DNA from 2 places in the Vibrio bathopelagicus genome. Region 2 is predicted to be linked to the other one. Evidence: predicted binding sites of a transcription regulator. Region 2 holds the regulator's gene; the other holds the start of a gene.
What was found. The regulator CRP, encoded in region 2, controls carbon source genes, mostly activating them, when cyclic AMP is high. The targets are predictions, from matches to a motif close to TGTGANNNNNNTCACA.

Region 1 (3,425 bases), 360 kb from region 2:
CGGGGCCTAAAAACAAAAAAGCCCCGCAGCAATTTCTTGCTACGGGGCGATATTATTATGGCGTCTATATATCGATTTCTAACTGATTAGAAAGACAGGAAGAAGCCAGCAATTGTTGCTGCCATCAGGTTAGATAGAGTACCAGCAATAACCGCTTTAACACCCATACGAGCGATGTCGTGGCGACGGCTTGGTGCAATACCACCTAGACCACCTAGAAGAATCGCAATTGAAGAAAGGTTTGCGAAACCACATAGAGCGAACGAGATAATTGCTTGAGTCTTAACAGACATTGCTTGGCCAGTCGCTTCAACGATTTGAGCGTTCTCACCGATGTATGGTACGAAGTTTAGGTATGCAACGAATTCGTTAACAACTGTCTTCTGACCAATGAAAGAACCAGCGATAGTTGCTTCTTCCCATGGAACACCAATGATGAATGCTAGCGGTGCGAAGATCCAACCTAGAAGAAGTTCTAGAGTTAGGTGTTCCATACCGAACCAACCACCGATGCCACCAAGGATACCGTTGATTAGAGCAATTAGACCGATGAATGCTAGTAGCATTGCACCAACGTTAAGAGCTAGTTGTAGACCAACTGATGCGCCACCTGCTGCTGCGTCGATAACGTTAGCTGGTTTGTCATCGCCACCGTCCATTTCGTCAGCGATGTTATCGTCTGGCGTATCTGTTTCAGGCTTGATGATTTTAGCGAATAGTAGACCACCAGGTGCTGCCATGAATGACGCTGCAACTAGGTACTCTAGAGGTACACCCATAGATGCGTAACCTGCTAGTACACCACCAGCTACAGAAGCCAAACCACCACACATTACTGCGAATAGTTCAGAGTTAGTCATTTTAGGAACAAAAGGACGAACAACTAGAGGTGCTTCTGTTTGACCAACGAAAATGTTTGCTGCTGCAGACATAGACTCGGCGCGAGAAGTACCTAGAGCTTTCTGAAGACCACCACCAAGAACTTTGATTACAATTTGCATTACACCAATGTAGTAAAGTACAGAGATAAGTGCAGAGAAGAAAATCAGAGTTGGTAGTACTTGGAAAGCAAAGATGAAACCGATACCGTCAACTGAGAAGTTAACTAGGCTGCCGAATAGGAAACCAGTACCGTCTTTACCGTAGTCGATCACGTTTGCTACACCAGCAGAGAAACCTGCAAGTAGATCACGACCCCAAGGGATGTAAAGTACGAATGCACCAAGTGCGAATTGGATAGCGAAAGCGCCACCCACTGTTCTTAGATTAATAGCTTTGCGGTTGTCAGATAGTAGTACTGCGATTGCAATCAGTGCAACCATTCCGACGAGGCTCATAAACAGGCTCATAGTTTATGACTTCCTTATTAGTTATTTATTGGCGTGTTACAAAATGGGGCTATAAAGCGGAGGCAATTATACTCATGCGACCACTAATAAAGTAATGCCATCCTCACACTTTCGTACAAGATTCATGTACCATTCACACACAAATGTGAGCCAAATCACAAGCTCAATGCAATTTACGCAAACGATAAACAAAAACCTTCGATTTTATTCACATATACCGAATGCACGATGGCTATTTTGCCACATTTGCGCTGCAACCGATTGCTTTGTCTCATTTCTAAGCAAAATAAGTTCATTTAATATCGTAACTAAATGTTTGGAATGATTAACATTTCCTTGGTTTCCGTGCATAGGCATGTCGGGAGCATCGGTTTCCAACACCAAGCATTCAAGGGGCAATTTAGCGATAGTTGTGCGCGTTTTCTGTGCTCTTGGATAAGTTATCGTTCCACCGACGCCAATATAGAAACCGAGCTTGATCCACGCCAAAGCTTGCTGCTCACTCCCCGAAAAGCCGTGAATCACGCCACCCAAAGTGAATTTGTGCTGTTTTATTAGCTCAATAAGTCGGTTGTAAGACTTCCTTTCATGGATGATTAAAGGTAGTTCAAATGCCTTCGCGAGTTCCATTTGTTGGATGAAAAAACGCTCTTGCTTGTCTCTATCTACATCCACAAAGAAGTCGAGTCCGCACTCTCCTATCGCAACACATTGGCTCGTTCTTGAAGAGAGTAATTGGCGAAGTTCCAAAAACTGCTCATCCTCCGCTTGCTCTAAAAAGTAAGGATGGAAGCCTAATGCGTAGTAAACATTGGGGTGAGATTGAGCGATTTCATCAAGCTTCCTCCAATTACTCTGGCCAATAGAAGGAATCAGCAGCTTGTCGACTTGTGCTTGTTTCGCCTCTTTAACGTAACCTTCAATACCTTTATCAAGTGCAATAGTTTGCTCAAAGGTGTCAAAGTCCGCATGGCAATGAGTGTCAAACAGCGGAAATTCACTTAATTGCGGCGTCATTTTCCCCACTCTCTGCTTGTTTTCCTTGAGGATCACGGCGATAAGCCACACAGCTACGCTTGTTCTCAGGCGTTAAGCCAAGCTCTTCGCACCACTTATCGTATTTCTTAATCCAAGCTTTTATCCAACTGAACATACTTGCCTCACGCCTCTAACCTCAAATAACACGTATAAAAAAACGTCTATTGCAGAACAATAGACGTTTTTGTTTAACTCGAATAGAGCGCAGAGTAATTAGTGCTCGCGCGTCGCTCGGAATTGAACTTCTGGGAAACGTTCAGAAGCTAGGTTCAAATTCACCATTGTTGGTGCAATGTAAGACAGGTTATCACCACCATCTAACGCTAGGTTAGCTTGGCTCTTACGTTTGAATTCTTCTAGTTTCTTAGCGTCATCACATTCAACCCAACGTGCTGTTGCAACGTTCACACCTTCGTAAATCGCTTCAACGTTGTATTCCGCTTTTAAGCGCGCTACAACCACATCAAACTGAAGTACACCAACTGCACCAACGATCAGATCGTTATTTTGCAAAGGACGGAATACTTGAACCGCACCCTCTTCAGAAAGCTGAACCAAGCCTTTTAGAAGTTGCTTCTGTTTCAGTGGATCGCGCAGACGGATACGACGGAACAGTTCAGGCGCAAAGTTAGGAATACCTGCAAACTTCAAGCTTTCGCCTTGAGTAAAAGTATCGCCAATCTGGATTGTGCCGTGGTTATGCAGACCAATGATGTCACCAGCGTATGCTTTTTCAGCACGCGCACGGTCACCTGCCATGAAGGTTACCGCATCTGAGATACTCACGTTCTTACCAGTACGAACATGGTTCATCTTCATACCTTGGTCGTAAGTACCCGATACGATACGCATGAATGCGATACGGTCACGGTGTTTTGGATCCATGTTTGCTTGGATCTTAAAGACGAAACCAGAGAACTTTTCTTCAGTAGCTTCAACATCACGCTCATTCGCTTGACGCGTTTGAGGTGCTGGAGCCCATCGAGTTAGGCCGTCAAGCATGTGGTCAACACCGAAGTTGCCCAATGCAGTACCGAA
Region 2 (3,425 bases):
GGTGATGCTGACGCGACGGTTTATACCATTATCCAATCGGCTTTCATCAGTGCGGGTCAACGTTGTACATGTGCACGTCGCTTGTATGTTCCCGTTGGAGATAAGGGTGATCAACTGCTTGATAAGTTAGTTTCGGCTACCTTGAAGATTCGTGTCGATCAGCCATTCGCTGAGCCAGCACCCTTCATGGGTCCACAAATCTCTGAGGCGGCGGCTAAGTTCATTCTGGACGCGCAAGCTAATCTGCAATCGTTAGGTGGTGTAAGCCTAGTAGAAGCAAAAGCGGGCGAAGCGGCATTTGTTTCTCCGGGTATTATCGATGCAACTAACATTGTTGAATTGCCAGATGAAGAGTACTTCGGCCCATTGCTGCAAGTGGTTCGTTACCAATCGCTAGAGCAAGCAGTGGAACTGGCTAATGACACACGCTTTGGTTTGTCTGCAGGCCTAGTTTCAACAGACGATTCAGAGTGGGAATACTTCGTTGACCATATCCGTGCGGGTATTGTTAACCGTAACCGCCAGTTAACAGGCGCAAGTGGTGATGCACCATTTGGTGGCCCGGGTGCTTCAGGTAACCTACGCCCAAGTGCTTACTATGCGGCTGATTACTGTGCTTACCCAATGGCGTCAATGGAAGGTGGTGAAACTCAACTGCCAGCGACATTTAGCCCAGGTATTGAGCTTTAGTTTAAGCTCTTAAGCTATAAGTTCATGAATCATAGGCTTATGAGCTCTAGGTTCATGAATAACAGCTTCATTGGTTAATTGTGTAATAAGGAAGCAGTGTTATCGCTTCCTATTTTCACCCACGTCCGACACCTCGATTGGGCGGTAAATAATAATAGAACAAGTATGTCACAGGCTGATGGCTGCTGACTCTATGTCCAGCCTCTCCCTTTCTAATCCAAATTACTAGCTTGCTAGAACCTCTGACAAGGAGTCACCATGACGCCCGATCTACTCTTTAAATCACTATGGGACGATTACATTCACAGGCTTTGTCCATCGGCTGAGAAAGTACATCACTTGCTGAAAGAAGACGAAGCTCTGATTAATGATCACATTGCACTGCGTACTTTCAATGTAGCACCGCTAGGTATTGAAACACTGGCCAAGCCTTTCCTTGAATTGGGTTACAAGGCGTGTGGCGATTACTTGTTTGAGAGCAAGAAGCTAGTGGCTAAGCACTACGAGCACCCAGACCCAAACCAACCGAAAGTGTTCATTAGTGAGTTGAAGGTAGAAGAGTGTTCAAATGACTTACAACAGATCGTTGCTAAGTTGGTTGAGCAAGTAGACGCAAGCAAGCTTCAAGGTCATGAGTTCTTGTTTGGTGGTCGCCTTTGGGATCTGAGTTTCGCGGATTTCCAAGTACTAGCAAAAGAGAGTGAATACGCTTCTTGGCTCGCAGCTCATGGCTACGGTGCAAACCACTTTACGGTGAGTGTGAACCAACTTGATACTTTTGATGAAGTGCAGGCAGTGAATGATTATCTGAGTGAATCAGGCTTCACTATCAATGCGTCTGGTGGTGAGGTTAAAGGCTCTCCAGAGGTCTTATTAGAGCAATCATCAACAATGGCAGACAAAGTCCCAGTTTCATTTGTTGAAGGCAATGAGATGATTCCTGGTGGCTTCTATGAGTTCGCTAAGCGTTATGCGATGGCTAATGGTGAGCTTTATACAGGATTTGTCGCAGCATCGGCTGACAAGATCTTTGAAAGCACCAACGGTTAAAGAAAGATACGAGTATGGGCTTTGCCCTAGAGATGCGGGTAAGCTTCGCTTCGAGATACTTTAGAAGAGCGAAGTCCGATCTCTAATATCGGTTCCCGCATCTGATCTTTAGAAAACAAAAAAGCCACCAAATTCGCATTTGGTGGCTTTCAAATTTTTGGCTCAGTCAATCGAGATTAACGAGTGCCGTATACCACGATAGTCTTACCGTGTGCAGAAATTAGGTTCTGCTCTTCAAGCATCTTCAAGATACGACCTACTGTCTCACGAGAACAACCAACGATCTGGCCAATCTCTTGACGAGTGATCTTGATTTGCATGCCGTCAGGGTGAGTCATTGCATCTGGCTGTTTCGCTAGGTTAAGTAGCGTTTGAGCGATACGACCGGTTACGTCAAGGAACGCTAAGTCACCAACCTTTTGGCTAGTTACTTGTAGACGGTTTGCCATTTGCGCTGAAAGGCGCATCAGGATATCTGGGTTCACTTGGATAAGTTGACGGAATTTCTTGAAAGAAATTTCAGCTACTTCACAAGGAGATTTAGCACGAACCCACGCAGTACGTTCTTGGTCTTCTTCGAAAAGTCCAAGTTCACCGATGAAGTCGCCTTGGTTTAGGTAAGAAAGAATCATTTCCTTACCTTCTTCGTCTTTGATAAGAACAGCCACAGAACCTTTAACGATGTAGTACAAGGTTTCTGCCTTTTCACCAGCATGAATCAAAGTACTTTTTGAAGGGTACTTATGAATATGACAGTGTGAAAGGAACCACTCTAATGTTGGATCGGTTTGAGGTTTACCTAGAACCATAATATCTCACTTCCTCTGCAGGGTATGCTTGCCGCTTTCCGTATTTTAGCTAAGCCTGAATTGACTCAGTTAGGATAAGAGCACTCGTTGAGTGCTGCAAGCTATCTTGTGTTTCGTTTAAGAATAGTATCCTTTTTCAGGTACTATTTCTTGATTTTAATCGTGACCAAGCTACGATTTTTTACGCAAAATTGTGCACATGATCACGGTATGAAAAGTAATCAACCAGAATGACGTTTTGTTAACCTATTTTTCCGGTTTCGATTAGTTGTTGTAGGATTGGCCTTACAATGAGCTCCATAGCAAAACTCATTTTACCTCCTGGCACCACAAGCGTGTTATGACGTGACATAAATGAGCCATCAATCATTGCCAAAAGGTAAGGGAAATCGACGTTTTTGATACCACGCAAACGTATAACAACGAAGCTTTCGTCTAAACTAGGAATCCCTTTGGCGTTCAGTGGGTTCGATGTATCTACGGTTGGGACACGCTGAAAGTTGATATGAGTGCGCGAAAACTGCGGGGTAATGTAGTTAAGGTAATCATCCATTGAGCGAACAATAGAGTCCATCACCGCTTCGCGAGAGTGCCCACGATCGCGTGTGTCACGAACGAATTTCTGGATCCACTCTAGGTTTACGATAGGTACCATGCCGATCAGCAGGTCGACGTGTTGCGAGACGTTAATGTCGCCATCGACTACGCCACCATGAAGGCCTTCGTAAAACATCACATCTGAGTTTTCAGGGATCTCTTGCCATGGCGTAAAAGTGCCGGGCATTTGGTTGTAAGGAACGGCTTCATCGAAGGTATGTAGATAGCTGCGGACTTTGCCCGTGCCTTCATTACCGTATTGACGGAAGAACTCTTCTA

Region 1: IHV80_RS12975 (NupC/NupG family nucleoside CNT transporter) is a predicted target of CRP. The motif match lies at 1,494-1,509, and genes of this name have one in related genera.

What each region holds. Positions count from the first base shown of each region.
Region 1 is NZ_CP062500.1:2,940,126-2,943,550, forward strand. Features, by position in the region: gene IHV80_RS12975 (NupC/NupG family nucleoside CNT transporter) at 87-1,349, opposite strand; gene IHV80_RS12980 (TatD family hydrolase) at 1,554-2,366, opposite strand; gene IHV80_RS12985 (DUF5363 family protein) at 2,347-2,502, opposite strand; gene prfC (peptide chain release factor 3) at 2,601-3,425, opposite strand, start outside.
Region 2 is NZ_CP062500.1:3,304,846-3,308,270, reverse strand. Features, by position in the region: gene astD (succinylglutamate-semialdehyde dehydrogenase) at 1-690, shown strand, start outside; gene IHV80_RS14845 (DUF1338 domain-containing protein) at 949-1,740, shown strand; gene crp (cAMP-activated global transcriptional regulator CRP) at 1,917-2,549, opposite strand; gene IHV80_RS14835 (phosphoribulokinase) at 2,791-3,425, opposite strand, start outside.